DNA from 3 places in the Sphingomonas sp. SORGH_AS_0870 genome. Region 3 is predicted to be linked to each of the others. Evidence: riboswitches for the same ligand, from Rfam matches in the RefSeq annotation. Region 3 holds a riboswitch; each other region holds the start of a gene.
What was found. Region 3 has a riboswitch for cobalamin ahead of QE363_RS16460 (DUF1636 domain-containing protein). Riboswitches for the same ligand answer to the same signal wherever they lie in the genome.
Positions count from the first base shown of each region.

Region 1: another riboswitch for cobalamin. It lies ahead of QE363_RS08260 (hotdog domain-containing protein); the one in region 3 lies ahead of QE363_RS16460 (DUF1636 domain-containing protein).
Region 2: another riboswitch for cobalamin. It lies ahead of QE363_RS19415 (TonB-dependent receptor); the one in region 3 lies ahead of QE363_RS16460 (DUF1636 domain-containing protein).

Region 1 is NZ_JAVIYW010000002.1:1,676,294-1,686,531, forward strand. It holds gene QE363_RS08240 (TonB-dependent receptor) at 1-276, opposite strand, end outside; gene QE363_RS08245 (OsmC family protein) at 352-1,557, opposite strand; partial or broken gene QE363_RS08250 (hypothetical protein) at 1,948-2,070, shown strand; gene QE363_RS08255 (hypothetical protein) at 2,080-2,307, shown strand; gene QE363_RS08260 (hotdog domain-containing protein) at 2,583-2,765, opposite strand; cobalamin riboswitch at 2,871-3,070, opposite strand; cobalamin riboswitch at 3,212-3,435, shown strand; gene QE363_RS08265 (putative oxygenase MesX) at 3,560-4,543, shown strand; gene QE363_RS08270 (methionine synthase) at 4,573-5,601, shown strand; gene QE363_RS08275 (GNAT family protein) at 5,860-6,546, opposite strand; gene QE363_RS08280 (pyridoxamine 5'-phosphate oxidase family protein) at 6,543-7,229, opposite strand; gene QE363_RS08285 (PLP-dependent aminotransferase family protein) at 7,326-8,750, shown strand; gene QE363_RS08290 (TonB-dependent receptor) at 9,008-10,238, shown strand, end outside.
Region 2 is NZ_JAVIYW010000002.1:4,191,531-4,201,768, forward strand. It holds gene QE363_RS19405 (PepSY domain-containing protein) at 1-773, opposite strand, end outside; gene QE363_RS19410 (TonB-dependent receptor) at 760-939, opposite strand; gene QE363_RS19415 (TonB-dependent receptor) at 860-2,875, opposite strand; cobalamin riboswitch at 3,117-3,338, opposite strand; gene QE363_RS19420 (hypothetical protein) at 3,425-3,727, shown strand; gene QE363_RS19425 (hypothetical protein) at 4,690-5,190, shown strand; gene QE363_RS19430 (hypothetical protein) at 5,187-6,125, shown strand; gene QE363_RS19435 (hypothetical protein) at 6,372-6,686, shown strand; gene QE363_RS19440 (relaxase/mobilization nuclease domain-containing protein) at 6,683-8,818, shown strand; gene QE363_RS19445 (MBL fold metallo-hydrolase) at 9,045-10,025, opposite strand; gene QE363_RS19450 (SOS response-associated peptidase family protein) at 10,028-10,238, opposite strand, start outside.
Region 3 is NZ_JAVIYW010000002.1:3,549,081-3,559,318, reverse strand. It holds gene cobU (bifunctional adenosylcobinamide kinase/adenosylcobinamide-phosphate guanylyltransferase) at 1-97, opposite strand, end outside; gene QE363_RS16490 (aminotransferase class I/II-fold pyridoxal phosphate-dependent enzyme) at 125-1,114, shown strand; gene cbiB (adenosylcobinamide-phosphate synthase CbiB) at 1,107-2,045, shown strand; gene QE363_RS16480 (cobyric acid synthase) at 2,033-3,487, shown strand; gene cobS (adenosylcobinamide-GDP ribazoletransferase) at 3,472-4,188, opposite strand; gene QE363_RS16470 (histidine phosphatase family protein) at 4,185-4,742, opposite strand; gene cobT (nicotinate-nucleotide--dimethylbenzimidazole phosphoribosyltransferase) at 4,739-5,749, opposite strand; gene QE363_RS16460 (DUF1636 domain-containing protein) at 5,746-6,153, opposite strand; cobalamin riboswitch at 6,245-6,429, opposite strand; gene QE363_RS16455 (DPP IV N-terminal domain-containing protein) at 6,839-9,106, opposite strand; gene QE363_RS16450 (glycoside hydrolase family 2 TIM barrel-domain containing protein) at 9,103-10,238, opposite strand, start outside.

The DNA of each region.
Region 1 (10,238 bases), 1.9 Mb from region 3:
GGCGGTGGTCAGCGCGCGCAGTTTCTCGATATCGTCGCTGTCGACGCTGGTGATCGAGAACGGCGTTTCGAGGTTCGAGCGGGTGCCGAGCGCGCCGCCGCTGATTTCCTTCTGCTGCTTGCGGCCGTTAACGACGATGTCGCTGTCGGGACTTTCCTTCGCTTCCTCCGTCTTCGCGGCGTCGGTGCGCGGCGGTGTGCCATCGAGCGGTTCGGCAAAGGCGGACGGTGCGGCTAGGAATGCGGTCGCCGCCAGCAAAAAGGCGCAGTTCTTCATGATTCCCCCCAAGGATAAGATGTGATGTCGGCACCGTCTGCGGTGCAGATCGCGGACGTGCGCCGCGCCGGCGCTTCAGCGCGCCGCGGTAGCCATCTGCGATTCGTACCGGCCGCGTACGATCCGGCCGGCGATCGACTGCGGATCGCGCAACAGGTTGTAGATCGGGCAGGACGCCTCGACTGCGTCGCGCAATCCATCGATCCGCGCGGCCGGTTCGGGCGATGCGATCGCCACAGTATAGGCGATGTCGCGGAACCGGGCCGCCGTCGCCCCGTCGCCGCGCGGCGGCAGGACCGCGCGGGTGCGCACTTCCAGGCCATCCAGCACGATGTTGCGTTTCGCGGCCTCGATCTCGAAGATATGGGTCATGCAGGTCGCGAGCACGCCGACCAGATGCTCTTCGACCGTCGGGGCGAGGCCGTTACCCGCGCGGTCCGCCCGGCTGTCGTGCAGGATATGGTAATTGCCCTTGCCGGTCCGGGTGGTGCGCAGGCCGCTGTGCGGTTCGATACGGGCATGGGCGCGCAGCCCGGTCGGCGGCGCGGCGGTGCCGGCGGCGGAGGCCTGCGCCAGTCGCGCGATCGCCTGGCGCTTTTCGACCAGGAAATCGCGCAGTCCGGGCGGCGCACCGGCATCGGGTTGCGCCGCGCTGACGGTCAATCCGACCGGACCGTGGGCGATCGCCTGCGGATCGCGCACGGCGGCCAGCACCGGCGATGCGCGTTCAACATCCTGCCGCAGCGATTCGAGGTCGGCGTCGCTGGCCGACGACGCGATATAGGCGGTGTAGGCAAGGTTGCGGGGATAGGACACCTTGCGCGTGCGGGCGATTTCGGGGGCGTCTGGGTGACTGGTCAGGACGATGTCGATCGCGTCGACGGGCAGCTTGCGCCGTGCTGCCTGGGTCGCGAATTCGTCGGCCAGCGCGCTGGCCAACACCGCCGCGAACGTGTCCCACGATCCCGCGCCCAGATCATAGCCGGCATAGCCGCGGTCGCTATCACTCAAATACTGGAAATCGCCGATCCGCAGGCGTCGTACGCCCGAACGGCTTTCCGCCGTGGCCCGCGTTTCGATGACCTGCTCCACATCGGGGCTTGCCTGCGCCGCACGTCGGCGGGCCAGCACCTGCTCGAGCGACGGGTCGGCGTCCGGTTCGGACGCGAACGTCGGCGACGGGACGGTTGCCAGCATGGCGATACCCGCCAGCACGGCGATCGCACCCCGATGCGAACGTCGTTCGTGTCGTACGGCGCGCGGCCGCAATCGGTTCGGCATGACCCGTTCCCCCTATGATTCTGATCTGGCGCGGCGGCCCTCTCCCCGGACCGATGCATGACCGTCGCGGCCCCGTCTGAGTGCCTCGCGAACCAGGCAAGCTTAGGTCGCCGGCCGGCTTCCCGGAACAAATCATATCTATCAAGTAGGAATAAAAGGGATTGCTGTCACTCGGCCGGTTTCGAGCGGATATGGCTCACCCGTTGTGGGGTAGAGTAAGCCTCTTCATGGAGGGGCTGTTGCACGCTTGCGGTAGAGAGCCGACGCGACTGTGTCCGGCTTCATCGGAGCCGGAGTCATACTTGGCGCGGCGGAATCGATCGGGACACCGGCTGCGGTCAAGTCCGCTGCCACCTATTCGAACAGAAGGACCGGCCAATCGCGCTCGGCATCGGTGATACCGCGCCTAATATTGGTGCGCTCATCACCCCGCTGGCGATCCCGGCGCTCGCGGTCGCATTCGGGTGGCAGGCGGCGTTCCTCGTCGCAGGCGCGCTGGGGTTGGTGTGGGTGGCGGCGTGGTTGACCGTCAAACTGCCGCCGCCGCTCCCCGACGGCGAAGGATCGACGCGGATAGGGGCGTTCGCCACCCTCTGGGCCAAGCGCCTCGGTGCCACGGTGACCGGGACCTTGGGATCGGACACCAAGGCCGCGATCGCAATCTCGCATGGGCTCGATCCGGTGATCTTCGGGCGTGACGCTGACTTCGCGGCCGAAGTGCCCATCATGCAAAGCGCGTCGCCGCCATAGAGGGTGCCGCAATGGTTGGTCTGGTTCGGGAAGATCATGTCGACCATTCGCAACGGCTGCGCCGCATCTCTCGGAACCGTCTCACCAATCGGGGGCAGAGGGTCTTCGCTTCCGACGGCAATGAGCGTGAACCGACCACGGGTACATAGCCGTCGTAGGCCTGATACCGGTGCCTCCGCGATCAGTTCGACCTCGACGTCGAGCGATTTCCGGCCGCCCCCACGACACGGCCCGTCACCTCCACCATGTCTCCGATCTTGGCTGGCGCTGCGAAATCAATTTTTTTCCGACAACGCGGTGACGAAGGCAGCACGGCCGTGACGAGACGCTGCAAGGAAGGCGATTTTGTCCATGTGCTCCAAAGCCACCCCACCGAATAATGTACCGTGGTGATTAGCATCGCCGGGAAAGACCATGTCGATCAGCTGGATGGGGGTGCTGCGGTATTCCTGTGACATCCTGATCCTCAATCATTCGCGAGGGCATCCAGACGCCAGCGGCCAACGGGAGAGGTGTACCTCTTCCCGCAGCAACGCAGCGGCCAGACCGGGCACCCCGCCGGTGGTCGCTATGGCGTCGAAGGCAGGTCTCCTGGCTTGCAGGTCGTCATGAAACCCCGGCCTTCCCGGCACCCAGGCGCCAGTGACACACGAGGGCATTTCTATTCGCCGCTTACAGTTGCGGGGGCAGCATCGGCATCGAACCGATTTCCCGTCTTAGGCTTCGGCCATCCGGCGAAGGAACCTTGACCGTGCCGGGGTCGCAGAAAACGTCCCTTCAGGTCAAGATCAGGGGGCCGACAGCGCATGGCGTGACCGACGTCACACGATCACGACGGCGCCTCGAACGGGATCAAGATATAAAGATATCTTTATATGGTCGTTGACTCCATCGGACTGATGGTGTTCAACGACTATGTCGAGGTTCCCCATCCCAGGCGTGGCGATGGGGCTAAGACGGGAAGCCGGTGGTGTCCTTTGGGGCAGAATCCGGCGCTGCCCCCGCAACTGTAAGCGGCGAGTGGCGGCTCCATTTCGTGTCACTGGGTTCCCGCAAGGAGCCTGGGAAGGCCGGAGCCACCGCGTTGACCCGTGAGCCAGGAGACCTGCCTTCGACGCCATAACGTTCCTCGGACGGGGGTTCCTCCGGTGGATCGCGCTTGATGCGACGGTCCGTGGCTTGCCGCCATCCGGGCCTGTTCACGCCTCGCGCGCTTTCGCCTGACCTCCCGCCCGCAAAACCTGGGTGAGTCATGACGAATAGCGGGTTCACATTCTCGATCAGCCATATCCCGTTCGACGAGGATTATCGTCCCGCCGACAACACGCGCATCACCACCAACTTCGCCAATCTCGCGCGTGGGGACAGCCGCCAGAAGAATCTGCGCAACACGCTGGTGATGATCGACCACCGCTTCAACGCGCTGATGCACTGGGATAACCCCAGGGGCGATCGCTATACGCTGGAGCTGACAATCGTCTCGGCCGCGCTCACGCTCGGGGACGGCGCGGACGACGAAGCGTTTCCGCTGATCGAAATCCTGCACACCACCGTGACCGACCGGATCAGCGGCGAGCGCAGCGATGGCATGATCGGCAACAACTTCTCGTCCTATATTCGCGATTACGACTTCAGCGTCGTCCTGCCCGATCACCTGAAGGCCGGGGGTGGCGGCGCGCCGGAGGGGTTCGGCGATCTGCATGGCAACCTGTTCAAGCATTTCCTTGGATCGAGCGCCTACCGCGACCACTTCCGCAAACCCCCGGTCATCTGCCTCAGCGTATCGAGCAAGGGGGTCTATCGCCGGACCGCCAACGTACACCCGATCCTGGGCGTCGAGTATCGCAACGACAAATTCTCATCCACGGATCAGTATTTTGCGAAGATGGGCATGAAGGTGCGATATTTCATGCCGCCACACAGCGTCGCGCCGTTCGCCTTCTACCACATCGGCGATCTGGTCAGCGACTACACCAACCTCGAACTCGCCAGCACCATCGCGACGATGGAGACGTTCCAGAAGATCTATCGCCCGGAAATCTACAACGCGAACTCGGTCGCGGCGGAGCATTATCAGCCGAGCCTGAGGTATCAGGACTATTCGCTGACCCGCATCGTCTACGATCGCGAGGAACGCAGCCGCCTCGCCGTCGAGCAGGGCAAATTCGCCGAAGAGCATTTCATCAAGCCGCATTGGCCCGCGCTTCAGCGCTGGTCCGCGACCTGCGGACTCTGATCCCTACCCACACGACAGGTATTTGCATCATGACGACATTGTTGCCGACGACGACCGCAGGCAGTCTGCCCAAGCCATTCTGGCTGGCCCAGCCTGAGACCCTGTGGTCGCCGTGGAAGCTGGAGGGCGAGGAACTGGTCGCGGGCAAGCAGGATGCGCTGCGCCTGGCAGTCGACGATCAGCGGCAGGCCGGCATCGACATCCTGGGGGACGGCGAGCAGACCCGCCAACACTTCGTCACGACGTTCATCGAGCATCTGGACGGCGTCGATTTCGAGAAGCGCGAGACGGTGCGCATCCGCAACCGCTATGACGCCAGCGTGCCGACGGTCGTCGGCGCCGTCTCGCGGCCGACGTCGGTGTTCGTCGATGACGCCCGTTTCCTGCGCGCCCAGACCGATCAGCCGATCAAGTGGACGCTGCCCGGGCCGATGACGATGATCGACACCCTGTACGACGCCCATTACCAGAGCCGGCAGAAGCTGGCATGGGAGTTCGCCCGCATCCTCAATGCGGAAGCCCGCGAGCTGGAAGCGGCTGGCGTCGACATCATCCAGTTCGACGAACCCGCCTTCAACGTATTCTTCGACGAAGCGAACGACTGGGGCATCGCCACGCTGGAGCGCGCGGCCGAAGGGCTGAAGGCCGAGACCGCTGTCCACATCTGCTATGGCTATGGCATCAAGGCCAATACCGACTGGAAGAAGACTCTGGGTTCCGAATGGCGCCAGTATGAGGAGACCTTCCCCAACCTCCAGAGGTCGAAGATTGATATCATCTCGCTCGAATGCCAGAACTCGCACGTGCCGATGGACCTGATCGAACTGATCCGGGGCAAGAAGGTGATGGTTGGTGCGATCGACGTCGCGACGGACACGATCGAGACACCGGAACAGGTCGCCGACACGCTGCGCAAAGCGCTGCGCTTCGTCGATGCCGACAAGCTCTTGCCCGCGACCAATTGCGGGATGGCGCCGCTGGCGCGCAACGTCGCACGGGGCAAGCTGAAGGCGCTGGGTGCTGGCGCGGAAATCGTACGTCGAGAGATACTCAGCTGATCACGGCGGTTGGATCGCCAGCGCGGGATGGGTCCCAGGCTGGCGAGAAGCGCCTACCTGTGGCACCTGCAAGATTGCCCATAGCTGCCCTATCGGGCGATCGACATTGGCGGACAATCACCTACCACTTTGTCCCAAAACACCTATCAAACAGGATGTTGGGGCACTGGATAAACTCCCATTTCACCATCCCAACAGGAATGCCTCTGCTATGCTGGCCGCCGCTCCAATGAAAAGCACCGGTAGGCCGGATCACCCTCAAAGCGGCTTCCTGGCGACGCCATTCTCGTCAAAATTGTCGTCGTCGAGCCAGGCCTTGAAACGATCACGTTGTGCAGGCCACTCAGGCGCCAGGAGGGAGAACCATGCGGTATCACGACGACGGCCCTTCACGATCCCGTCGCACCGCCATGTCCCTTCATGGGTGAAACCGAAGCGGCTGGCAGCGCGGATAGACGCTGCGTTCAGGGCGTTGCAGCGCCAGACGACCCGGTGATAGCCGAGCGCGTAGGCATGGTTCATCATCAGGAATATTGCTTCGGTCGCGGCGCGGGTGCGTTGCAGGACGGGTGAGAACCAGATGCTGCCGATCTCGATGGCAGCATCGTCCGGCGCGATATCACAGAAGGAGGCCCAGCCCGCAGCCGTTCCGCTGGCTCGCGGGATCACGGCGAAGAAGGGTTGCCGGCCGATCCCGGACAATCCCGCGACATGCGCGGCGAACGCCTCCTCCGTCGCGAACGGCCCATAGCGCAGATAGGTGAAGGAGCGATCCGCTCCTTGCGCGACACGCCAGAGATCGGCCGCGTGCGCCATCCCGAGCGGTTCGAGCGTAACGGCGCGACCGGCATGGATATCGAACCCCGGCAATGGCGGAGCCGCACCGGTGACGACGGCACCGAGCGGCAGGTCGTCGGTCCGATCCGGCGCGGGGCCGGCGGTCACCGCAGCCGCCCCGATGCGAGCAGGGCGGACAGGCCTGCGGGGAAAGCGATATCCCCGCCCAGTTCGGGGGCGGGTTCGGGTGCGGCGAAGGTGCTGCGGATCGGCAACACCCCGGCCCAGACCGGGTGCGCTGCCTCGTCACCGTCACTGGGCGGCTCGGCCCGTGCCTTCACGCTGGCTTCCTCAATATCGAGGTACAGGACACTGGTTGCCTTCAGTTCCTGCGTGGTCATCGGCCGCAATGTCTCCCAGCGACCAGGGAACAAGCCGTCGGTGAACCGCCGCAGCGCGTCGGCGATCGCGTCGGGTTCCTCGACGACCCGCGCGATGCCAAAGACCATCGCCGAGCGGTAGTTGACCGAATGATTAAACGCCGACCGCGCCAGCACATAGCCGTCCATATGGCTGACGGTCAGGCAGACGCGCTGTCCCTCGGCCTGACGCAGGAAGCGGCTGGCCGCCGAGCCGTGCCAATAGATCCGCTCCCCCTCGCGCCAGTGGATGGTCGGCGTGACATAGGGCTCGCCATCGATGACATAGCCGACATGGCAAAGCGGCGCGGCGTCGAGCACCGCATGGACCGTGCCGGTGGCATAGTCCGCGCGGCGATGCCCACGCCGCACCCGGCTGCGTTCGGTGATCGGATAGGCGTCCTTGTCGGATGAATGATCGGTCGGTGTCATGTGGCCCCCTTGCCTGTTGCGGGGCCGCCATGTCAGGAAAGCGGATTGCTGCATAATGCCACTTGCGCAAAGATCGGCAGTCCAGTTGAAAGGGACATGGCCGCCACACATCCTGCCACCTGGATCCTGATCGATCGCCGCGCCGGGTATCTCGAACGACAGATCCATGACGCCATCCGCGACCGGGTTTTGGCGGGGCAGCTCGTGGCAGGCGAGCGCCTGCCGTCCTCTCGCGCGCTGGCGGCGATGCTGGGGGTGGCGCGATCGACGGTCGTGGCGGGCTATGAGCTGCTGCGTGCCGAGGGCTTCGTGACCGGGCGGGCGGGGTCGGCGATGCGGGTGGCCGACCTGCCGCCGGCTCCCGACGGTGCACGTGCAGCGCCGCTGCCGCGATTATCACCGCCGGAACCGGAGCCGGAACGGTTCCTCCCGTTCCGGCCGGGCCTGCCCGATCTCGACAGTTTCCCGCACGAGGTCTGGTCCCGCTGCCTCAGCGCCCGTGCGCGCCATCTGCATATCCATGACCTCGGCTACCGCGATGAGAACGGCCTGCCGGCACTGCGGCAAGCAATCGTCGATCATGTCACGCGGGCGCGGGCCGTGCTGGCCGACCCCGAGCAGGTCATCATCATGCCGTCGACCGCGGCCATCCTGGCGCTGCTCGCGCGGGTGCTGCTGCCAGCTCCCGGCCGGACCGTCTGGCTGGAAGAACCGGGATATCGCACCGCCCACGACATCTTTGTCGCGGCAGGCGCCGCGATCGTGCCGCGTCCCTGCGATGCGGAGGGCATGACTATCGGGCATAACGATCCGGCACCGTCGATCATCTACGTCACGCCGTCACACCAATATCCGACCGGCGTGGCGATGAGCCTGACGCGCCGCATCGCCCTTCTGCACTTCGCCGCTGCACAGGATGCCGTCATCATCGAGGACGATTACGACAGCGAGTTCCACTATGCGTCCCGTCCGCTCGCGGCGTTGCAGGGGATCGATCGCGCGGATCGCGTGGCCTATGTCGGCACCTTCTCCAAGGTGCTCGCGCCCGGCCTGCGCATTGCCTATGCGGTGCTGCCGGCGTGGCTGCTTGCGCAGGTACGGCCTATCCTGCGGCGCGAGGGCGGGTCGGTGCCGATCCATGTCCAAGCGGCGATGGCCGATTTCCTGAACGCCGGACATCTCCGCGCGCACGTCCGGACGATGCAGCGCGTCTATGCCGAACGGATGACGGCGCTTTGCGATGCGTTAGCCACCGTCGCCGGAGATATGCTCTGTGTCGAGCCAGCCGCGGGCGGGCTGCAACTGCCCGTCTGGTTCCGCGACCAGCGTATCGACGATCGCAAGGTCGCCCATGCGCTTCAGAACCGGGGGATCGGCGCGATGCCGCTTTCGCCCTTCCATGCGGCCATGCCGCGCAACGGCCTGCTCTTCGGGATTGGGGGTGCGACGGATCGGAATATCGCGCGCCTCTCGAACGTCATTGAGCGCAACTGGCCATTTTATCGCATTTCGACGTCTTGAACGCCGATCCGGTCGTTCTCGAGACCGCAGCGATTCCGAGAACGGTCGTGCCGTCTCGCTGACCGTTCCCAATCGGGAAGGTTGGGAGGGCCTATCAGAGCCGCGGATCAAGGTATGCCAGGATCGGTGGGGTGTGGTTGTCCGGGACCACCGGGGTCCGTCTGCAACGTAGATTCTAGACGTCGCTTTTGCGATGATATATCGTACCATATATGTTGGAGGCTCGGGGGGAAAGCGTTGATAGCGAATCTGTTACGGTGGTGATTGGTGCCGCCTTGTCGATGCTGCCCGGCGCCGCGCTGGCGCAGATCGCTGAGGACCAGCAGACGAACCCGAATGATATCGTCGTGACGGCGACGCGGACCGAGAAGCCGATTATCGACGTAGCTGCGGCGATCACCGTTGTCGACAATGACGAATTGCGCAGACGCGGCCTGACGATCGGGAGTGATGAGTTCCGCGGCATTCCCAGCATCTTCTTTCGCCGCACGGATGGCGATGCAGAGGATGATTTGCAGTTCTCGTTCCGAGGCGTGACCGGTAGTGCCGGAGGGGATACGTTCCTGGCACTGATCGACGGCATACCATTCGTCGGTCCGGATGAGCAGGTGTTGCTCAACCAGATCCCCTACGGGGCGATCGGCCGTACCGAGATCATACGTGGACCTGTATCCGCACTGTACGGGCGCGGGGCGACGGCCGGCGCGGTCAATTACATCACGCACAGCCCGGGCGTCGACAGCACGACTGCTTCGCTGACTGCCGGGACGTACGACTATTTTCGCGGGGAAGCGACCTTCGAGCGGAAGATGTTCGGCGATGGGGGTGGGGTACTCCTGTCCGGCTTTTACGAAGATGACGGCGGATGGCGGGAAAACTCCCATCGAAAGCTGCTGAACCTATTCGGCAAGGTCGTCGTGCCGATCGGCTCGGACACCACCCTGACGGCCTATGGCAACTCTTTCAGTCGAAAGGTCGAAGTGCCGAGCAACATTCCCCTGCTCGGCGACGGGACCCGTGTCGCCGTTGCAGGAGGCCGTCGGGGCTACATCGGTTACTTGCCGAACGACCTGGAGACCAAGGGAGGGATCGGCGCTCTCAGGCTAAGGCACAGCTTCGGGAGCGATGTCGAGCTTGTGCTGACCGGGCAGCATCGACGGTTCGACCGGAACAACAGCTTCAATCTGTACGTCAGTGGCAGCGTCGATCCGCGGGCGGAAGCCTATGCGGTCAACGGCTTTGCGCGGCGTGACGAGAGCAATGTCTGGATAGGCGATGCGCAAATTACGGCTCGCTTGGGCGCTCACACGATCGTGGCCGGTGGCAATGTCGAGCATGCCCGGATGGACGAACGCGACTTCTGGTCCGGCGAATATGGATTCACGCCGCAATGCCGGTTCCGCTTCTTTCAGATCGATATCAGTTACGCGACCGGAGCTGTACTGAACGCAGATGCGCCCTGCTTCCAGCGCGATTTTCTCCTTACCG
Region 2 (10,238 bases), 640 kb from region 3:
ACATGATGCCAGACCATCCAGCCGCGATAGGGCGTCACCCGCCCGCCGCGATAGCGACGCCGCCCCAGCCGCATGCGCAGGATGCCGATCCACATCCCGGTCAGCGCGACCGCGATGCACGGCCCCGACACCCACATCACCACCTGCCGCCACAGCCCGCCGTCGCGGCGCAGGATCGTCGGATAGAGCCAGTGCGGCACCGACCCCAGCCAGTTCCAGATGCGCTGCGTCCGCGTCGTCCGCTGCACCGGCTGGCCGGTCAGGCTGGAGACATAGAGCTCGGTCCCGGCGGCATCGGCCAGCGTCGCCTTCCACAACGGGCGGTGCCGGTCGAAGCCGCCCGCCACGGTCCACTGGTCATGCCCGATGGGCGCAACCGCGACGACCGGCGCCCCCGCGAACCGCGCCGCGACCCGGCGGGCATAGGCGGCATCGACCGGCGCGACGCGAGCCCCCGTCCGGGCGGAGCGGACCTGCGTCTCGCCCCCCGCCCCTTCGATCCGCCAGACCGGTACGCCGTCGCGCATCTCCAGCGTGATCCGCCGCGCGGTCGCACCGTCCGGCGGCGGCCGCTCGACCCCGCCCCAGTCGATCGGCTCCACCCCGGCCGCCATCTGGGCAGGGGTCAGCGCGGGATAGGGGACGTAGATCATCACCAGCCCGGAGGCGAACCACATCGCGAAGAACAGGCAGGCGGCGATCCCGGCCCAGCGATGGACGAGAAAGGCGAACCGGACGGCCGCCCTTCCCCATGATGCGTCAGAACGTCGCACGAAGGCCCAGGTCCAGCGAGCGCGGACGCCCCAATATCCATTGCTGATCGCCATAGGCGGTGACCGCATAGGCCTTGCCGAACAGGTTATAGACGCGCAGGTCGACCGCCATGCGCGGGCTCAGCGCATAGGACAGGGTGGCGTCCACCGTCGCATAGCCGGGGATGCGAAACGCATCGGCATTGTCGGAGAAGCGCCGCCCGACATAGCGCAGCCCCGCCCCGTGCCTGCATGCGGGCCGTGGCATCCCAGCGCAGCCAGAGATTGCCCAGCGCCTCGGGCACATTGGGCGGCGTCCGGCCGCTATAGTCCGCGCCGCCCGAACGGAAATCGTCGAACCGCGCATCCAGCATCGTCGCATTGGCGTCGATCCCGAACCCCTGGGGCAGATCGACCGAGACCGCCGCCTCCACCCCTTGCGCCGAGCGCTGGCCGACCTGCTCGACCGGGCTGGAGAGGGTGCGCTGCGCCAGCAGCCCCGTCTTGACGATGCGATAGGCCGCCAGCGTCGCGGTGCCGCGCCCGCCCAGGAACAGCCACTTGGCGCCCAACTCGACCTGATTGCCCTTCGCATTGCCGAACTGCACCTGCCCGCTCGACACGGTGGTCAGCGTGGCCAGCGGATCGACGCCGGTGGCATATTGGCCATAGAGCGACAGGGTCGGCCTCGGCTGATACACGATGCCCGCCCGCCAGGTCGCGTTGCGGAAGGTCTTTTCAAAGGCGAAGCGATCGGTCCGCGTGCCGCCCGGATAGGCGATCGCCCAGCGGCGGACCTGATCCTCCTCGTAACGGAAACCGCCGACCACCGACCATTTCTGGCCCAGCGACACCCGATCCTCGGCAAACACCGCCAGCGCGACGGTGCGGGTGCGGTATCGCGGCGCGATTCCCTGCGTATCCAGAAAGCGGCCGGGATCGAAGGCGAAGGGATCGACCGCATCGACCTGCGCATCCGATCCGAAGTCGTTCTCATGGGTGAAGCGCACCAGATTGGCGTCGACCCCGACGACCAGCGCATTGGCAATGCCCTGCGCCAGCGGCGTACGCAGCGTCACGCTCGCCTGGTCGCCCCATTGGGTCTGGTCGTGACGGATGCCGTAATTGTCACTCCGCCGGATCGTACCGGGCGTACCGCTCTCCCCGTTGGCGCACGCGCCCCTGGCACCGACCCAGCAATAGCTCTCCAGATTGCGCCAGAATCGGTCGCTGGTCAGATAATAGGCGATGTTGGAGACGCTGACCGCCGCGCTCGGCGTCCAGTCGACCTGTACCGAGGCACGGTCGTCGCGAAACCGCATCCGCCCGTCCCCGACATTATAGTTGCGCGTCCGGATCGCCGGGTCGAGCCGCCCGTCAATCAGCGGCGTCCCGAAATAGCCGATCGGCCGCTGGTCGCCATGATCGCCGCGGATCGTCACCGCCAGTCGTGGCGAGGGGGTCCATTTCACCGTGCCCGACAGCGCGAAGCTGCGCGAATCCCCCCGGTCGACATAACCGTCGGAGCGGCGATAGCTGGCATCCAGCCGATAGCCCAGCGTGGCCCCTGCCGGACCGCCGATCCCGGCCGCCAGCCGGACGCTGTCCTGCGCACCATAGCCGATCTCGGCCTGTCCCTCGGTCCGGGCGGTGGGCTTGCGCATCACCACATTGACCGCGCCGCCCAGCGCGCCCTGGCCATAGAGCACCGACGCCGGGCCGCTCAGCACGTCGATCCGCTCGACCATCCAGGGATCGGTTGGAAAGGTGATCGTCCCCGCTGCCGGGAACAGCCGGACCCCGTCGATCAGTTGCAGGACCGAGCCCTGTCCGGAAAAGCCACGCGCCGCCAGGGCGGTGCCGCCATTGCCGGGATTGGCGACGCTCGACAGTCCGGGGGCGCGTGTCTCGGCCTCGACGATCGACTGGTCGCCCCGCGCGCGCACCAGGTCGCCGTCGAGCGAGGTGATGCTGGCGGGGGTTTCGAGCGGGGTCAGCCCCAATCGGCTGCCCGTGGCATTGGGCCGGTCCATCGCCGGTTTGTCGCGCGTGCCGACGACCAATATCGTGGCGTCGGTGCCGGTCGGCATACCCCCCTGCTGCGCCCAGGCGGGCATCGCCATGCAGGACCACAGGGCCCCACCCACAAGGATGAGACCACGGCTTGATGATATGTGATGATATAACATTATTTGCTCATAGCGTCTTGTCGCGAACAAGCCGAGACCTTCCGTTCGCCTCGAACGGCCGGATGCCATGCGCGCTGGACGCCTTTCCGCACTCGACATGGCCACCCATGCGCCTCCGCCACCATTGGCGTCGCTCGTCGGAAAAGACCTAGCCATGGCCATCCCCTGGGCCCGGCATGAGCGACCTGACGCCGGCAGGTCTCCTGGCTCACGGGTCATCGCGAACCATGCGCCTTCCCAGGTTGCCCCAGTGGCTGGACCGGCTCGACACCGGTCCCTGCATGTCCGCTCACCGCTTACAGTTGCAGGGACAGCCTCGGATTTGGGCGGTCACCCGCCCTCACCGCGTTCCCTTTTAATTCCCCTGTTCGGGGAAACCGGCGCGATCACGACCGGAATATTCCGGCCGCGTTCTGATTGCGGCAATCGGCGGGGCGGGTCAAGCATCTGCCCCCAGGAACGGCTTTGCGCTATCCCGCGTCCATGGCCCGCAAGACCCGCTATCTGACCGCAACGATGCCCGACGGCTATGTGAAGACCATCGGTCCGACCTCTGCCCCGTTCACCCATTACTGGCGGATCGTCGCCGATCTGGGCGGCGGCCGGACGGAGGTGTTCTGGGGTCACGCGAAATCACGCAAAGAAGCCATGGCGCACGACGCGTCGCTGGCGGAAGCGGCACGCAAGCGCGGCTGGGTGGGCTACAGATTCGAGGTGGTGGAATTGGCGGAGAGCCAGGATCCGCCAGCGGCGCTACCGCCGAGGGGTGGCGGGCGTCGTCGCTAAGGCGTGAACGCGCCAATCCGCCTTCGGCTATGCCGTGGCGGTCTCGTATGGGATGATGTTGTTGTGATGGTTGCGGGGGCAGGATTTGACCGCTGTAGAACCAAGTTGTCACTTGCTGCGTGCCGCGTCGGATCATTGCGCGAATCGATACCTTCTTGTCCATCCATCCCAACTTTTCGGCAAGATCGGCATCGACTCTGACCCTCGGGGTCGGTCTTTCCTTTGAGATCGACCCCATCCCCAACTCTATTCAGATGGATGAGGGCATCTCAATTTATCCGGATGACAGCGCCAGCCCGATTACCCGAATCAAACATCGCTTTCTCGCTCCGTGCCCCTGGCTTCATCGGCCGTTGCGCGTATCTGCAACGGCCGATGAAGCCAGATCGCGAGGAGACGAGCCGCCGCCCCTTGCAGATCGCCACTCACGTCGCGGGCGTTCCAGACCACGCGGACGCACACCGGACGGGCTTGGAATGCTGCTGACGATGAGCGCAGCGAAGGCATCGTCTCCCTGTGCGGACGTCGTAACTTTGAAAAGGTACGTCAGCTGCACTGGCGTGGCGTTCAGCGGTTCACAGCGCCGCCGGGTCCCAACAGAAACGCGCCACGCGCTTGACCTCGCGAGCGCATGGACATATGAGGAACATGCATCCCCCGATGTTGGGATGTGTGCGCGATGACTGTCATGTGGCTTACAGCTGCGGATGCAGGCATCGTACCGGACCGGTGGTCCGGAAACTGACGGCACGGGCACCGCAGCGGCACGAGACGGACGCATGATACAGACCAGGGGCGCGCTCCCGCTCCTCCACCGCTGACCTCTGTCAGCTGTCTGACGTCCGACCAAGGAGCTTTTTTATGTCCTGCATTGTCCGTGACCTAGTCGTGCATGTGCGCGGTGCGCTGCCCCGCCCAATGTCGATCACGACTCGCCGTGATCCGGTTGAGGGAGGCCACGCATGAGCCGCCGCCCCTCCACCGTCGCACGTCCGCTGCCGCCGCTTGTGCTCGACGGCCGCCTGACGCAACTCGCCACCGAGCGCTTTCCCGCCGCGCGCGCGCCGATGAACCAGAGCGACCGCGCCGCCTACTGGCTCGGTGAGTACGTCAAGGCGCGCCTCGAGCTACCGCATCTCAAGCCCAGCGACTTGCTCGCGCTTATCGCGGAGCAGGACGCAGCGGCATGTGGTGCGACCTTCACCCGCACAATCAAGCGGCTTGCGCAGCCGCATCTGGATGACCGCTCGAAGGCAAGCCCGTCGCCTGCCCCAGCACCGCGCCGCAAGGTGCTCGACCCCGTACCATCCACTGTATCTCCTTCCCCGGCCGTGAGCACGACGGTTGCAGTGCCAGTACCTTCGCTGCCGTCCGGCCGCGTTGATGACGATGAGGCGACGGATCCTGATCTGCTCGCACGCATGGGCCGCATGCGGGCCACCCCGCCGAGGCAGCAGGCATGAGCAACGATCCCATGCGGCTGCGAAAGCACGCCGACCGGCCGATGCTTCTGGCCAGCGGTAGCAAGGCCGGTGGCAGCGCCAAGACGAGCGTGCTGCTTGCAACCGCCTCACTCGCGCTGCTCGCCGGATTGCGCGTCGGCATCATCGATGCGGACGCGACCGGCACCAGCGCGATCTCGCACCGCGTGCAGCGCCCCGACGTGCAGGTCATTCCCCTCGTGGAGGGTATCCAGGTGTCGGCGCTCTTCAATCAGTGCGCAACATTCGACCTCGTCCTATTCGACGTCGGTGCCAATGAGCTAACGAATGAGCGAACGTTCGTACCGCTGATGAAGCTGGTGGCTCGCCTCGGAGGTCGGGATGGCAATGCGGCGATGCTGGTGTCCCAGATCCCGAACAAGAGCAACATCACCGATGACTTAACAAAGGCGATCGACGTGTTTGGCGATCTGCTCGACATTCACATCGTCCAGCAGAACGTCGACGGCACGGGTGACTTCGATGACCTGCCACCGGCACTCGCCGCGCTGCCGCGCCACGAGGTGCCCCATCTGACACCGACGGTTCTCAACATCCCGCTCGGACGTGGCTGGCTCCCCGCCGATCTCATCCGCGATGGCTTCCCTGGCTACGAGCGACTGCGTGGAGCGTGGGCCGCACACTTGCTGCACTTTGCCACGTCCGGCGGCTTCGCACGCTGGCTCGGCTTCGATGCCGCACTCCCCGTGCTCGAACAGGTCACGCGGGCAGCACCTTCCCAGCCGTTGCCCCGAAATGTGCCAGCACATCGACTGACTGACGAAGTAGTCGATTGCTGGGAAGAATTCGTCGACTCGCTTGCGTCCATCAGATCCGCTAGCAACGACTGCGACCTCCTGGCGGCGGCAAAGCGGTTTCAAGCCAGCGATGCCCGTTATGAGACGTTGATAGCATGATCACGCTCCATAGCCGCGGGGCATCTCCTCCAATCCGGCGTCAGGCAAGTGACCCGACGTCGACATCAACATTGGCCTCGCTCGTGTCCCGGCCACACGTTCGTGTCCTGCAGCGTCAGCACAACCGGGGTGACCAGAGGGTCAGAACGGAAGTAGGGGGTAGAGAGGGCAGGATGGGCCCGGTAAACCGGGCCATGCGGGTGTTCCGCGCTCCGCTTGTCACACCCTCGGCAGCCGGAGGCTGCGATGGGCGTCGATGAACCAACGCCGGACCGCGGATCGCAAGCGATTTCGACCAAGCTCGACGCAGCGCAGCTCGCGCAGTTCGAACTGGCAGTCGCAGCCTCGGGGCTAAGCCGTGCGGCCTTCATCCGCGCGGCGGTGCTACGCCAGGGGGTCGTGCTGCGCCCCTACGAGCCGCTCATGGCACAAAGCCTCGCCACGCTGGCGGCATGCCGTACCGCGGTGAAGAACGGCAAGGTGGTGGACCATGCGCTCGTCCGCCACCTTGAGGCGCTGATCGAAGCGCTCCATCTGCTGGCAAGGACGGAGCTGCGATGATTGTCGTCGCAATCAGCCACCGCAATCGCCAGCAGCGCCGCGCCACAGCGCGCGCCCTCAAGAAGCAGGTGGAGCATACCACCGTGGCACAGGTGCGCGCGCATTTCATCGCGCTCTCTGACTATCTGCGCGATGCCGACCCAGCCACGCTGGAGGTTCTCGGCCTTGCTGACCACGCCGACCATGCGCTGCTCGGCTATGTCACCGACCAGGCGCATGGTGGCGAGAAGGTCGACCTCATCGGCTACCGCAACGTCACCCCGCAATTCGAACGCGCGCAGATCGAGATGCTGGCACAGATCACGCGTGCCGGCGGCACTGACCCTATCGAGCACTACGTCATCAGCTGGGGTGAGAACGAACACCCGACGCCGGAACAGGTCGACGAAGCGGTCACGCTGCTCATGCGTGTCCTGAACTTGGAAGAGCATCAGGCGATCTACGCCGCCCATAGCAATACCCGACACTATCATGTGCATGTCGCGGCCAACCGCGTGCATCCGGAGACCGGCACGGTCGTCGCGGCAGGCGACGGCTGGCAGCTCAACGCCGCCGGTCAGGCGGCAGCCTTGATAGAACACCAGCAGGGCTGGGAGGCCGAAAAGGGCGCGCAGTACCGGGTCGATGTCGACGGCGTGCGCCACATCGATAGCGGTCGGCTGGTCCGCCATGTGGATGGCAGCGCCACCGGGGTGCACCCGCCCGACCGCCGCACCTTGGACAAGGCTGTCGACAAAAGGGTATCGCGCGGCGCGCGCGGCTATGAGGCGCGCACCGGGCGCATGTCCTTCGAGCGCATCGCGATGACGATTGCTGCCCCGATCATCGCGCGTGCCCGCTCATGGGACGAGCTTCACGAGAAGCTCGGCAAGGAAGGGCTCGGCTACGCACGCTCCGGTACCAACGGCGCGCGGATCACGATGGGCGAGCGCGCGATCTCGGCGAGCATCGCCGCCCGCGGCGCGGCGCTGACGCAGCTTGTGCAGGCTGATCGGCTTGGCCCATTCAGCGCGGGCAGTCCCGATCAGATCGTCATGCATAAACCTCGCTACATGCCGGGGCAGGAACGTCGTCCCGGCTATGAGGCAGCGCGCGATGCGCACGCAGGCGCAGTGACCGCCGCACGCGAACAGCTCGGCGCGCAACGTACGCAGGCACGTGCGACGATCATCGCGTGGCGGCGGGCCATCGCTGCCCAGATCAACGCCAGCGATTGGCGCGGGCGCCGGGACCAGCTGAACGCCACGCGCAAGCTATTTGGCATGCACTTCGCAGGGATCGAACGGGATCTGATGGCGGCGACCGCGCCGGCCGTGGCCGCACTCGATGCCGCCGCGCGCTTTCCGTCTTACGACGCCTGGTGCGCCGGCGCGAGCGCTCCTTCTGTCCCGAAGGCACTCGACCTTACGGTGCCGATGGTAGTCGCGTCCTCCGGGGACCATGCCGCTACGGGCGTTCCGGTCGCCGGCTATGAGTGGCACCGTGACGATGGGGCCTGCATCTACCGCCGCATCAATCAGCCGGGACCAGCGTTCACTGACCATGGACCAACTGTAGCGATCCACACGCTCCGGCGTGCCGATGTGGTCGCGGCGCTCAAGCTAGCGCAACGAAAATGGGGAACGGTCGAGCTGATCGCAGGAAGTGAAGCATTCCTGCGCATGGCGGTCGAGGTCGCGGACGAAGAGAAGATAAAACTCACCGGCAAACTCGCAGCGCGCATCCGACAAGGGATCGCGCAGGATGCTGCAAGATTCACCTCGCCCGCGCTCCCGTTACCTGCGCCCACAAGCGAAACGGCGCCGGTATCGCCTAGTGCGGTGTCGTTGCCGGCATTGACAAAGCTGTCCCAACCCCACTCACCCGCCTCCCCGACCCTTGACGAGATGCGCGGTGGACATTCGGCGGTCGATGCATGGCTGGATGAATGGCGGCGTGATCCAAAGGCAATGGCAAAGCTGCGGCCGTTGGCCGCGAAGGCGTTCGCCGATCCGAAGGCGCGCAACCTGCTTAATCAATGGGTCGCTGAGGGAATGCCAGCCGCAATGCGATTGCAGCAGCAAGCAGGCGATCACGCGCGAATGCTGGCGGCACAGGTGCAGACACCCAGTCGGGGACTGCAATTGCAGTAATCAGCACAACAGCGTGGCGTCGCCGACGAACTCGGTGCTTCGCCGCCCCAACTGGCGCTGGCCTGGCTGCCGGTGCAGGGCGATGTCATCGTCATCCCCAAGGCAGCGAGCAGCGCGCAGTGCGGGATAACCGGGCGGCGGCCGACCTGACGCTCGATGCGGATGCCCTCACTCACCCCGATGAGCTATAGCCGCGCGCCAGGGGACGCGTGCACTTGGAGATGCTCTAGCTGAAGCGGTACACGCCGCCCGCTTCCGCCGCGACGAAGCGGTCCGGGGCGATGCGCGCCGCGTCCAGCGCTGTCGCCAGTTCCGCGACCGGCGCTTCACGGGCCTCGTCGGTCAGCTGGAAGGTCCCCCAATGAATGCCCAGCGCACGTCCTCCCCCCACGTCTGTGAAGATCCGCACGGCCTCGGCTGGATCGACATGCTGTGCGGCCATGAACCATCGCGGCGCATAGGCTCCGATCGGGATGAGCGCGACATCGGGCGCACCCAACCGCCCGCGCACCTCGCCGAAGATGCGTCCATCGCCATAGCCGGTGTCGCCGACGAACCAGATCGTCCCGGAAGGCGTGTCCAGATAATGCCCGCTCCACAGCGTCATGCGCGTGTCGCTCGGCCAGCGGTTCGACCAGTGGTTGGCCGGTGTTAGTGTCGTCGCGGTGCCGTTGCCGAGGTCAAGCCGGCCCCACCAGTCGCCGATCTGGCATCGCGCGGCCGGTACCGCCGCCCGGACGATGGCATCGTTGCCGAGCGGCATCGCCATCAGCGGGTCGTGTGCGGCGTGGAGGCGCCGCAGCGTGTCGACATCGAGATGATCGTAATGCGCGTGGCTCAATAGCACGACATCGACCGGGGGGAGGTCGTCGAACGCGATCCCCGGTGCGGTCACCCGCTTCGGCCCGACGCGGCGGAATGGACTGGCACGCTCCGACCAGACCGGATCGGTGAGGATGTTCACCCCTGCCGCCTGGATCAGCAGCGACGCATGACCCACCATCGTCACGCACAGGCCATCGACGCGCGCCTCGGGCCTGGCGGGCGTGACCGGCACCGACTTCGGCCATTTGGCAGCAGCCCCCGCCAGTTTCCAGCGCAGGATGGCGCGCAAGCCCCGATCAGTGCCGGGCTGCCCCGGATTGAAGAACCGCGTACCGTCGAAGTGATCGCTCGGCGGCCCGTCATAATAGCGGTTGCAGACCATGCTCAGGCAACGCTCATCAGCTGTGACGGATAGGCTGTCAGCAAGCTGAGCGCCTCCTCCACCGGGGCGTTCAGCCAGCGTTCCTGATCTTCGGCCAGCAGGATGACCGGCATCGCCTTGGGGTGCTTGGGCGCCACCAGCGGATTGGGCTCGGTCGTGCAGAAGGCATAGACCCGGTCATGATCCTGATCGACCTTCCATAGCCCGGCGAAG
Region 3 (10,238 bases):
AGCCGGTCGGCGTCATCGCCTCGGCCAGCGACTGGGCATGGCGGCTCTTGCCCGACCGGGCACCGCCGAGGACGAGGATGGTGCGGGGCGTGCGCATGCCCGTCCGCATCGCGGGAGCCGGGCTGTGACGCAAGCGGAAATGGCCGCGCTGACCTATCATGGCGGCCGGATCGACGCGGCCAGGGCGCTGTTCCCGAACGCGCCCGCGCCGTGGCTGGACCTGTCGACCGGCATCAATCCGGTTCCCTGGACGCCGCCCGAGGGGCTGGACGTCGATGCGGGGCCCTTGCCCGATCGCGGCGCGCTCGCACGGCTGGAGGCGCTGGCGGCGGCGCATTTCGGGGTCGCGGCCGAACGCGTGGCGGCGGTGCCGGGCAGCGAGATGGCGTTGCGGCTGCTGCCGCTGCTCGGGGTGGCCCAGCCGATCGTGGCGCTTCGCCCCAGCTATGGCACGCACGGCGCGATCGCCATGACGCGGGTCGATCATGCCGCGCTGGAGAACTGGGCGGGGCAGGCGGGCAGCCTGTTGCTCGCCAATCCCAACAACCCCGATGGCGTGGTTCATACCGGCGGGACACTGGCCCGGCTGGCCGAGGCGCAGGCGCGCGCGGGCGGCTGGCTGATCCTGGACGAAGCCTTTGCCGATGCGATGCCGGATCCCGGTTTCACCGGCGGCGAGCGGGTGGTGGTGCTGCGTTCGTTCGGCAAGTTCTTCGGACTGGCGGGCGTGCGGCTGGGCTTCGTGATCGCCGCGCCCGCGCTGCTGTCGCGGCTTCGCGACCTGCTGGGCGACTGGCCGGTGTCGAGCCATGCGATGGTCTGGGGCGGCGCGGCCTATGCCGATCGCGCGTGGATCGCGGCGACCCGCCTCGCGCTGGTCGAACGCGCGGCGGCGCTCGATGCCGTGCTGGCGCGGCACGGGCTGGTCGCGACGGGGGCGTGTCCGCTGTTCCGCATGGTCGAGACACCCGATGCGGGGTCTGTTTTCCACCGGCTGGCGGCGGCGGGGATTCTCGTCCGCCCCTTTGCCGACGCGCCCGAGCGGTTGCGTTTCGGCGTGCCCGCCTCGCTCGCGGAGCTTGCGCGGCTGGACAAGGTATTGAGTCATGGCTGATCCGATCGCGCTGGTGGCGCTGGCGCTCGATGCCGCGATCGGCTGGCCCGATCGGCTCTATGCCCGGGTCGGGCATCCGGTGGGCGGCTTTGCCCGATTCCTCAATGTCTGCGAACGGCATGGCAACCGGCCCGACCGGTCCGAGGCGACCCGCCGGGCGCTGGGGGTGGCGACGATCCTGATGCTGATCGCGCTGACCGGTGCTGCGGCATGGTGGCTGGACCGCGAGGCGCATCTGCTGTTCGGTCGATGGGGCTGGATCGCCAGTGCGGTCCTGGCCTGGCCCGCGCTGGCGCAGCGCAGCCTGTACGGGCATGTCCGCCCCGTCGCCGACGCGCTGATGCGCGGCGACCTGCCCGCCGCTCGCTCGGCGGTCGCGCGGGTGGTGGGGCGCGATACCCAAAGGCTGGATCAGGCGGGCGTGTCGCGTGCCGCGATCGAGACGCTGGCGGAGAGTTTCTGCGACGGCATCGTCGCGCCGCTCTTCTGGCTGTTGCTGCTCGGCCTGCCGGGCGTCTGGGTCTATAAGGCGATCAACACCGCCGACAGCATGATCGGGCACAAGGAGCCGCGCTGGCGTGCCTTTGGCTGGGCGGCGGCGCGGATCGATGACGGCGCGAACTGGATACCGGCGCGGATCGCCGGGGTCCTGGTCTGTGTGGCGGGCGCGGGCGGCTGGGCGGTGATGAAGCGCGATGCGCGCGCCCATGCCTCGCCCAATGCGGGCTGGCCCGAGGCGGCGATGGCGGGGGCACTGGGCGTCGCGCTGGCGGGGCCGGTGAGCTATGACGGGGTGACCCAGATCAAGCCCTGGATCGGGCGCGGCGGCCGCAGCGCGACGCCCGCCGATATCGTGACGGGCTTGCAGATCTATGCCCGCGCCTGCCTGTTGCTGTGGATCGTCGCGGGGGGTGTCGCATGGCTGGCGTGATGATCCAGGGCACCGGGTCGGATGTCGGCAAGTCGGTGCTGGTGGCGGGGCTGTGCCGGGTCTTCGCCAATCGCGGGCTGTCCGTCCGCCCGTTCAAGCCGCAGAATATGAGCAACAACGCTGCCGCCACCCCGCAAGGCGGCGAGATCGGCCGGGCGCAGGCGACCCAGGCGATGGCGGCGCGGGTCGAACCGCATGTCGACATGAACCCGGTGCTGCTCAAGCCGCAGGGCGACCGCACCTCGCAACTGATCGTGCGCGGACAGGTGCGCGGGATGCTGCCCGCCGCGAAGTGGCGCGAGGGGCGGATCGGGCTGCTCCCCGAGGTGGTGGAATGCTATCGCCGGTTGGAGGCGGAATGCGACCTCGTCATCGTCGAGGGTGCGGGGTCGCCCGCAGAGGTCAATCTGCGCAGCGGCGATATCGCCAATATGGGCTTTGCGCGCGCGGCGAACGTGCCGGTGGTGCTGGCCGGAGACATTGACCGGGGCGGGGTGATCGCGTCGCTGGTCGGCACCAGGGCGGTGATCGACCCGGCCGATGCCGCGATGATCCGGGGCTTTCTGGTCAACAAGTTTCGCGGCGACCCGGCGCTGTTCGCCGATGGCATGGCGCTGATCGCCGGGCATACCGGCTGGCATTCGCTGGGGCTGATCCCGTGGCTGGCGGACGCGCGCCGCCTGCCGAGCGAGGATGCGGTGGCGCTGGAGCGGCCCGCCGCCGGGGCTGGGGGGCGGGTGGTCATCGCCTGTCCGATCACCCCGCGCATCGCCAATTTCGACGATCTCGATCCGCTGCGCCTCGAACCCCAGGTCGATCTGGTCATGGTCCGCCCCGGCCAGCCGATTCCCGATGCCGCGATGATCGTGCTGGCGGGATCGAAGACGACCATCGCCGATCTGGCCTTCGTCCGCGCGCAGGGGTGGGATATCGACATCGCCGCGCATCATCGGCGCGGGCGGCCGGTGCTGGGCCTGTGCGGCGGCTATCAGATGCTCGGGCGGCGGGTGGCCGATCCGGATGGCGTCGAGGGCCCGGCGGGCAGCGTCGCGGGGCTGGGGCTGCTGGATGTCGAGACGGTGCTGACCGGCGAAAAGACGGTGCGGCCGGTAACGGGCGAGGCGCTGGGCGCGGTCTTTTCCGGTTATGAGATTCACCTTGGCCGGACTGAGGGGCCGGATGCCACACGTCCCGTCGGGCACCTCGCCGATGGCCGGGCGGAGGGTGCGATGAGCGCCGACGGGCTGGTCGCGGGCAGCTATGTCCATGGCCTGCTGGGCGAGGCGGGGCAGCGCGCGGCGTGGCTGGCGCGGATCGGCGTGGCGGGGGCGGGGCCCGATCACCGCGCCGATGTAAACGCCGCGCTCGACGCCATCGCCGCCGTGCTGGAGGCGCATGTCGATTGCGACGCGCTGTTGCGGATCGCTCAGGCCGCCAGATAGAGGAGGGCGACGATCAGCAGGCCGGTCTCGGTCAGCTCGATCCCGGCGCCGTGCACATCGCCGGTCACGCCGCCCAGCCTTTGCCGGAACCAGAACGACAGCGGCAGGATCAGCAGCGGCGTGACGGCGATGGGCGGACAGGCCAGACCCAATAGGACCGCCGCCATCAGCCAGGCGATCATGTCGAACGGCCGCACCGCGCGCGCCACCATCGCCCCCAGCCCGCCGGGGCGCAACGGCGGCAGGACGCGCGCCCAGACCAGCGGACCGACCCGCGCCGCCGCCGGGATCAGCGCGAGCATCGGCCAGGCGCGGGCGGGCATTGCGTGGAGCAGCACCAGCTTGGCGAGAAGCTGCATGGCGAGCGCCACGACGCCGAAGCTGCCGATCTGCGGCTCGGCCATCACCGCCAGCAGCCGCGACCGGTCGCCATGCGCCGCGCCCAGCCCATCGGCCAGGTCCGCCAGCCCGTCGAGATGCAGCGCCCCCGTCACCCAGACCCAGGCCGCCAGCCCCGCCAGCGCCCCCGCCCAGGGATCGAACCGCGCGCCCAGCCAGGCGGCCGCCGCGACGATCGCCCCGACGACCAGTCCGGCGACCGGATAGAGCCGGATCGCCGCCGCGAAATCCGCCTCGTCCGCTGCGACGCGCGGCATGGGCAGGCGGGTCAGGAAACCGAGCGCGAGGATCAGCGCTTTCATGCCGTGACCAGACCCGTCACCTGCGCCGCGCGGGGGCGGCCGTCCCACACCTCCAGCGTCAACAGGCTGGCATAGGGCAGCGCAAAGGCCCAGACGGTGCGGCGGTCGAACCCGCACAGGATATGCAGCGCCGCGCGCATCGCGCCGCCATGGGTGACGACCAGCGTCGGTTCGGGCGGCAGCTCGGCGATGGCCGCCGCGACGCGCGCGACCAGATCGGACCAGCGCTCCCCGCCCGGCGGAGGGGCGGCATCGGGATCGTCCCAGAACCGGCCGAGCGCGGTCCGGTCGATCGCTTCGGGCGCCAGCCCGTCCCAGTCGCCGAAATCCAGTTCGCGCCAGCGGGGATCGACCGTGGCGGGCCCGATCGCCTCGACACAGGCGCGCGCGCGCGACAGGTGCGAACTGATCCGCCGGGTCACCGCCAGATCGCGTCCGCGCGCGGCGCAGGCGGCGATGCCCTCGACCGTCGCCGGGCTGTCGGTGCGCCCCAGCATTCGCCCCGCCGCCTCGGGCTCGCCATGCCGAAGCAGATGCAGGCGAAACGCGCTCACGCGCTCGCCACGCCCGCCTCGGCAAAGGTCGCCATGCCGTCATGCGCCGCCAGCGCCGCGCGGATGACCTGGACCGCCACCGCCGCGCCGCTCGCTTCGCCCAGCCGCATGTTCAGCGACAGGATCGGCACAAGGTCCAGCCGGTCGAGCAGCCGAATATGGCCAGGCTCCGCCGAGCAATGGCCCGCCAGGCAATGGGCGGTGATCGCGGGATTGACCAGTGCCAGCGGCGCGATCGCGGCGGTGCCGATGAAGCCGTCCAGCACCACCGGTACGCCGCGGGTACGTGCCGTCAGGATCGCGCCCGCCATCGCCGCGATCTCCCGCCCGCCCAGACGGCGCAGCAGCTCGAACGCGCTGGTCAGATGCTCGTGGTGCAGCGCCAGCCCCTCGGCCACCACCGCCGCCTTGCGCGACAGGCCGCGTGCATCCACCCCGGTGCCGGGACCGACCCAGTCGGCGGGATCGCCCCCGAAACTGGCGGCGGCCAGCGCGGCGGCGGGGGTCGTGTTGCCGATCCCCATCTCGCCCAGCACCAGCAGGTCGGCATCGCCGACCGCCGCCGCCCCCGCCGACAGCGCGGCCAGGCATTCCGCCTCGCTCATCGCCGGGCCGGTGGTGAAGTCGACCGTCGGCCGGTCGAGGTCGAGCGGCACGACCGACAGCTCCAGCCCGGCGGCGGCGGCCAGCGCGTTGATCGCGGCGCCCCCGGCGGCGAAATTGGCGACCATCTGCGCAGTCACTTCCGCCGGAAAGGCGCTGACCCCGCGTGCGACCACGCCGTGATTGCCCGCGAAGATCACCGCGCGCCCGCGATCGATCCGGGGCCGCTCGCGCCCCTGCCATCCGGCCAGAAAGATCGCGATGTCCTCCAGCCGCCCGAGCGAGCCCGGCGGCTTGGTCAGCTGTCCCTGCCGCCGCGCGGCGGCGTCGCGCGCGCCGGTATCCGGCGCGGGCAACACGGCCAGGGTCGTCTCGAAGCTGGCGATGGTCGGGAAAGCGGTCATTCGACGATGAATCCCTCGGGCGGCGTGCGGGTCAGGAAATGGCCCTTCACCCCTTGCGGCCATTGCTTGTACGGCACCTGTCCCCAGTCGCTGTCGGCATAGGCGCGCGCATAGTCCAGGATCGCGCGCGCGGCCTCCTCGTCCGGGGCGAATTTGCCCATCACATAGCCGACCTTGCCGGGGCAGCGAAGATGGACCGTGCAGAAGGACTGGCAGGCAAAGAGGCAGGGCATCTCCTCGACCGCCACATCCGCATAGGCCGGGTCGGAGGCTTTCACCGCGCGCAACGCCTCGACCAGCAGCGCGCCGCCGCGCCGCCCTTCGGCGTCCTCGCGCGCGTCGTCGGACAGGCGACAGGTGTTGCAGGCGACCACGGCGGGGCCGTTCGCGGCGGGTTTCAGCATGAACAGGGCTCGGTCATCGGGGCATGTCTCCACAAAGGCGCTGTCGTCGCGCGAGGGGATAGCCCCGTCCGCCCGGTACACCTTGACCGGCCGAAAGACGACCGCGACGGGCAGGTCTCCTGGCTCGCGGGTCGGTGCCGGTCCGCCGCCTTCTCGGGGGCGAACCCCAATGGCGTGATGGCGGATGGCTCGCCGCTTACAGTTGCAGGGGCAGCCGGGGCGTTGCACCCCATTCCCTTTTCATCCCCGAGGGGAACCTGTCGCGGGCGGAGCGATAGGCGCGGGGAGGGCGGGAGGCAACACCGCTAATTCCTCCCCTGCCAGGGGGATCGACATTCGGAATTGCGTCTTCTTCCCCTCTCCCCTGGACAGGGGAGAGGGTTAGCGAAGCTTGCCAGCCTGCTGGCTAGCGCAGCTTGGGTGAGGGGTTGAGCGAGCCGAAAGGCTCGCGCGCTCGCTTCGCGAGCGCCCACCCCTCACCCAGCTCCGACTAAGCCTTTGCTCTCGCAAAGACCAAGTCTGCGCAACCCTCTCCCCTCTGCGAGGGGCGAGGGAAGGAAAGGCATTGCTGAATGTCTAGGGGAGGTGGCAGGCCGTAAGGCCTGACGGAGGGGTGTCGCACTCTGGATAGGGGGACACCCCTCCACCAGCTTCGCTGGTCCCCCTCCCCTTGCAGGGGAGGAATTCACTCCTCCCCGCGCAAGGCCTTCAGGAAAAAGGCATATTGCCGTCGCATCGCATAGGCCACCGGGCCGGTGCTGCGCCCGGCGGTATGCTCGCCGCCGGGGATGACCAGCAGGTCGAAATCCTTGTCCGCCTTGATCAGCGCATCGACCACCTGGGTCGTGCTGGCGGGATCGACATTGGAGTCCTGTTCGCCGACGACCAGCATCAGCTTGCCCTGCAACTGGTGCGCATGGACCACGCCCGACGCGTCCAGATAGCTCTGGTCGACCGGATAGCCGAGCCATTGTTCGTTCCAGTCGATCTTGTCCATCCGGTTGTCGAAACACCCGGCATAGGCGACCCCGGCCTTGTAGAAATCGGGGTGGAACAACAGCGCGTTCAGCGTGCTCTGCCCGCCCGCCGAGCCGCCATAGATGCCGACGCGGGAAAGATCGACGGCGGGGTCCTTCGCCGCCAGCGCCTTCATCCAGGCGATCCGGTCGGGAAAGCCGCTATCGGCCAGGTTCTTCCAGGCGACGTCGTGGAACGCCTTGGAGCGGTTGGCGGTGCCCATGCCGTCGATCATCACCACGATGAAGCCCAGATCGGCGAGCTGCTGCATCCCCATGACCTTGTCGCCGCCCGAAAAGCCGCCGAACGGCCAGAAGGCCTTGGGCACGAAGCTGTCATGCGGCCCGGCATAGATGTTCTCGATCACCGGATAGCGTTTGCCCGGGTCGTAATCGTGCGGGCGGACGACTAGGCCGTAAATATCGGTCCGGCCGTCGCGGCCCTTGGCGGTGAAGCGCTCCGGCGGGCGGAACCCGGCGGCGGTCAGCGCGGTGATGTCGCCTTTCTCCAGCGTCTGGATCAGGCGGCCGTCGCGCGCGTCGTGCAGTTCCATCGTCTCCGGCAGGTCGGTGCGCGAATAGACGTCCACATAGGTCGTCATGTCGGGGGAGAAGCGGACCTCGTGCGTCGCATTCTCCTGGGTCAGCCGGGTCAGGTTACGGCCGTCGAAATCGACCCGGAACCATTGCTTATAATAAGGGTCTTCGCCGGGCACGAAGCCGCTGGCCGAGAACCAGATCTGGCGCTTGTCGTCATCGACCTTGGCGATGTCGCGGACGATCCATTGGCCCTTGGTGATCTGGCGAACGATCCGGCCGGTCGTGCCGTCGATCATATAGAGATGCCGCCAGCCGTCCCGCTCCGACGCCCAGAGAATCTCGCGGCCCATATCCTTCACGTCGTGCGACCAGATGCGGTCGCGAAAGACGAAGGTCTTCGCGGTTTCGGTCACGGCGGCATGCGCCTTGCCGGTGTCGGCATCGACCGCGATGATCTTCGCCTCGCCGAAGCCGCGCTTCAGATCGTCGAAGGCGAAGCTCCTGCCATCGGCCCGCCAGGCCGGGGCCGACAGGGTATAGGCATTTGCGAACAGCGACGGGTCGATCTCGGTCCGCTTGCCGTCGGCGACGCGGAACAGGACGGGTGCCTCCTGGTCCACCGCGTCGCCGGGCTTGGGATAGAGTTGCTGGACGACCTCGGGCTGGACCTTGCCCGGTGGCGCGGCGAGGACGCGGGTGACCATGCGGGGATAGCCGGGGCGGACGCGCTGGAGCGCGACATGCTGGCCGTCCGGGCTCCAGGCGATCGTCTCGGGATCGTAGAAATTGGCGGGGCTGCCGTCCTGGGACCGCCACAATTCCTTGCCGCCCCCCGCCTCGCGCACGACCAGATTGTCGTCGAGGACCAGCGCCTCCAGCCTGCCGTCGGGCGAGAGGCGGGGATGGTTGTCGGCGGGCACGCGCAGGTCGCGCACCACGCCGAAGCCGCGCGGGCGGCCGGGGTTTTCCGGCGGGACGACGGTGCAGGCGGGCCGGGCGAGGACGCAGCGATAGGTGACGCCGTCCTCATAGCCGATGCTGAAGGTGATTGCCGAACGATCGGGCGTATAGGCGAAATGATCGAAGGGCAGGCGGAGCGGTGCGATCGGCTTGCCCATGACCCTGGCCAATGCGGGGGCGAGCGCGGCGGCGTCGAAGGCGGGCGCCTTGGCGCGGCTGGTCGCGTCCACATCGACGAAGGCGAAGCCGCCCGCCACCGTCTTGCGATAATGGAAATGCCGTCCGTCCGCGTCCCACTCGGCGGGGGAGGCGATGTCGCGGGTCAGCCATTGCCATTGCTCGCGAAGGGCCAGCGACTGGGCGATACGGTCGGGCACGCCCTGCGCGGCGACCGGACCGGCGGCGAGCAACAGCGAAAGGGTCAGCAGGGTCTTCAACGGGCCGCTCCGATGGTGAAGCTGTAGGTCAGGGGCTGGAGCGGAATGCGGTACGGCATGTGCGCCCGGCCATCGAGGCTCCAGCCGGTATCGCCGCCGACCCCGACCTGCGCGGCGTCGATCAACAGCGTGCCGTCGCCATGCGGGCGGATGTCCGAGCTGTGCGCCTGGGACGGCGGCTTCATCGCCAGGTCGGCATAGGGGAAGGGCAGGGCGTTGACCGAAAGCGGCTGCGCCCCCGTCACGCGGAGCCCGACCCCGGTGCCGGTGAGTTGCACCCAGCGCACATCGGTCTTGTTGCCGCTCTCCTGCGGCCGGGCATAGTCGTGATACTGGTCGGCCAGCGCCCCGCTCCAGCGGGCGATCATCGCGCCGGTCTTGCGGTCGGCATAGCTTTCCCACGGGCCGCGCCCGAACCAGCTGACCTGGGTGAATTGCTGCCCCGGCGTCGCGAAGGCGAGGCCGACGCGCAAGGGATCGGGCAGCGTTGCGCGCAGCGGCGTGAAGCGGACGGTCGCCGCCGCATTGCCGTCCGGCGCCATGGTCCAGCGGGTCTGCATCTTGACCGATCCGACGCCCATGTCGTGATCCACGACGATGGCATCGCCCTCGCGCCGGATCGCGTCGAGGCGGCGATGCTCGGAGAAATATTGCCACATCGCATGGCTCTTGGGCACGCCCGCGCCCACGTCATTGTCGGTCGGCGCGCGGGTAAAATCGGGGGTGCCGCCGGTCAGCAGCGTCTTGCCGCCCCGCGCATAACGGCGGACGAGCCCGGTCGTCCGGTCGATCTCCAGCACGGCATCGCCCGCCGCCAGCGTCATCGCATCGGCGCTCTCCTGCGGCGCGACCGACCCGGCGGGTACGGCGGCGAAGACCGGGCCGGTCAGCGCGAACTGGTCCCAGCCGACGACATGGCCCGCGGGCAGCGGCGGGATCGCCCCCGCCCTGGTCCGCGCGCGCAGGATCAGCGAACGCTCGGCCGAGGCATCCCTGGGCGCGGGCAGGGTGAAGGACAGGGGCGCGCTCGCTCCCGCCGCCACGGACGGGGTGGCGATGCTGCCGCGGGCCGTCTCGACGCCATTCTCCAGCACCGTCCAGTCCAGCGTGAAGCGCGACAGGTCGATATGGT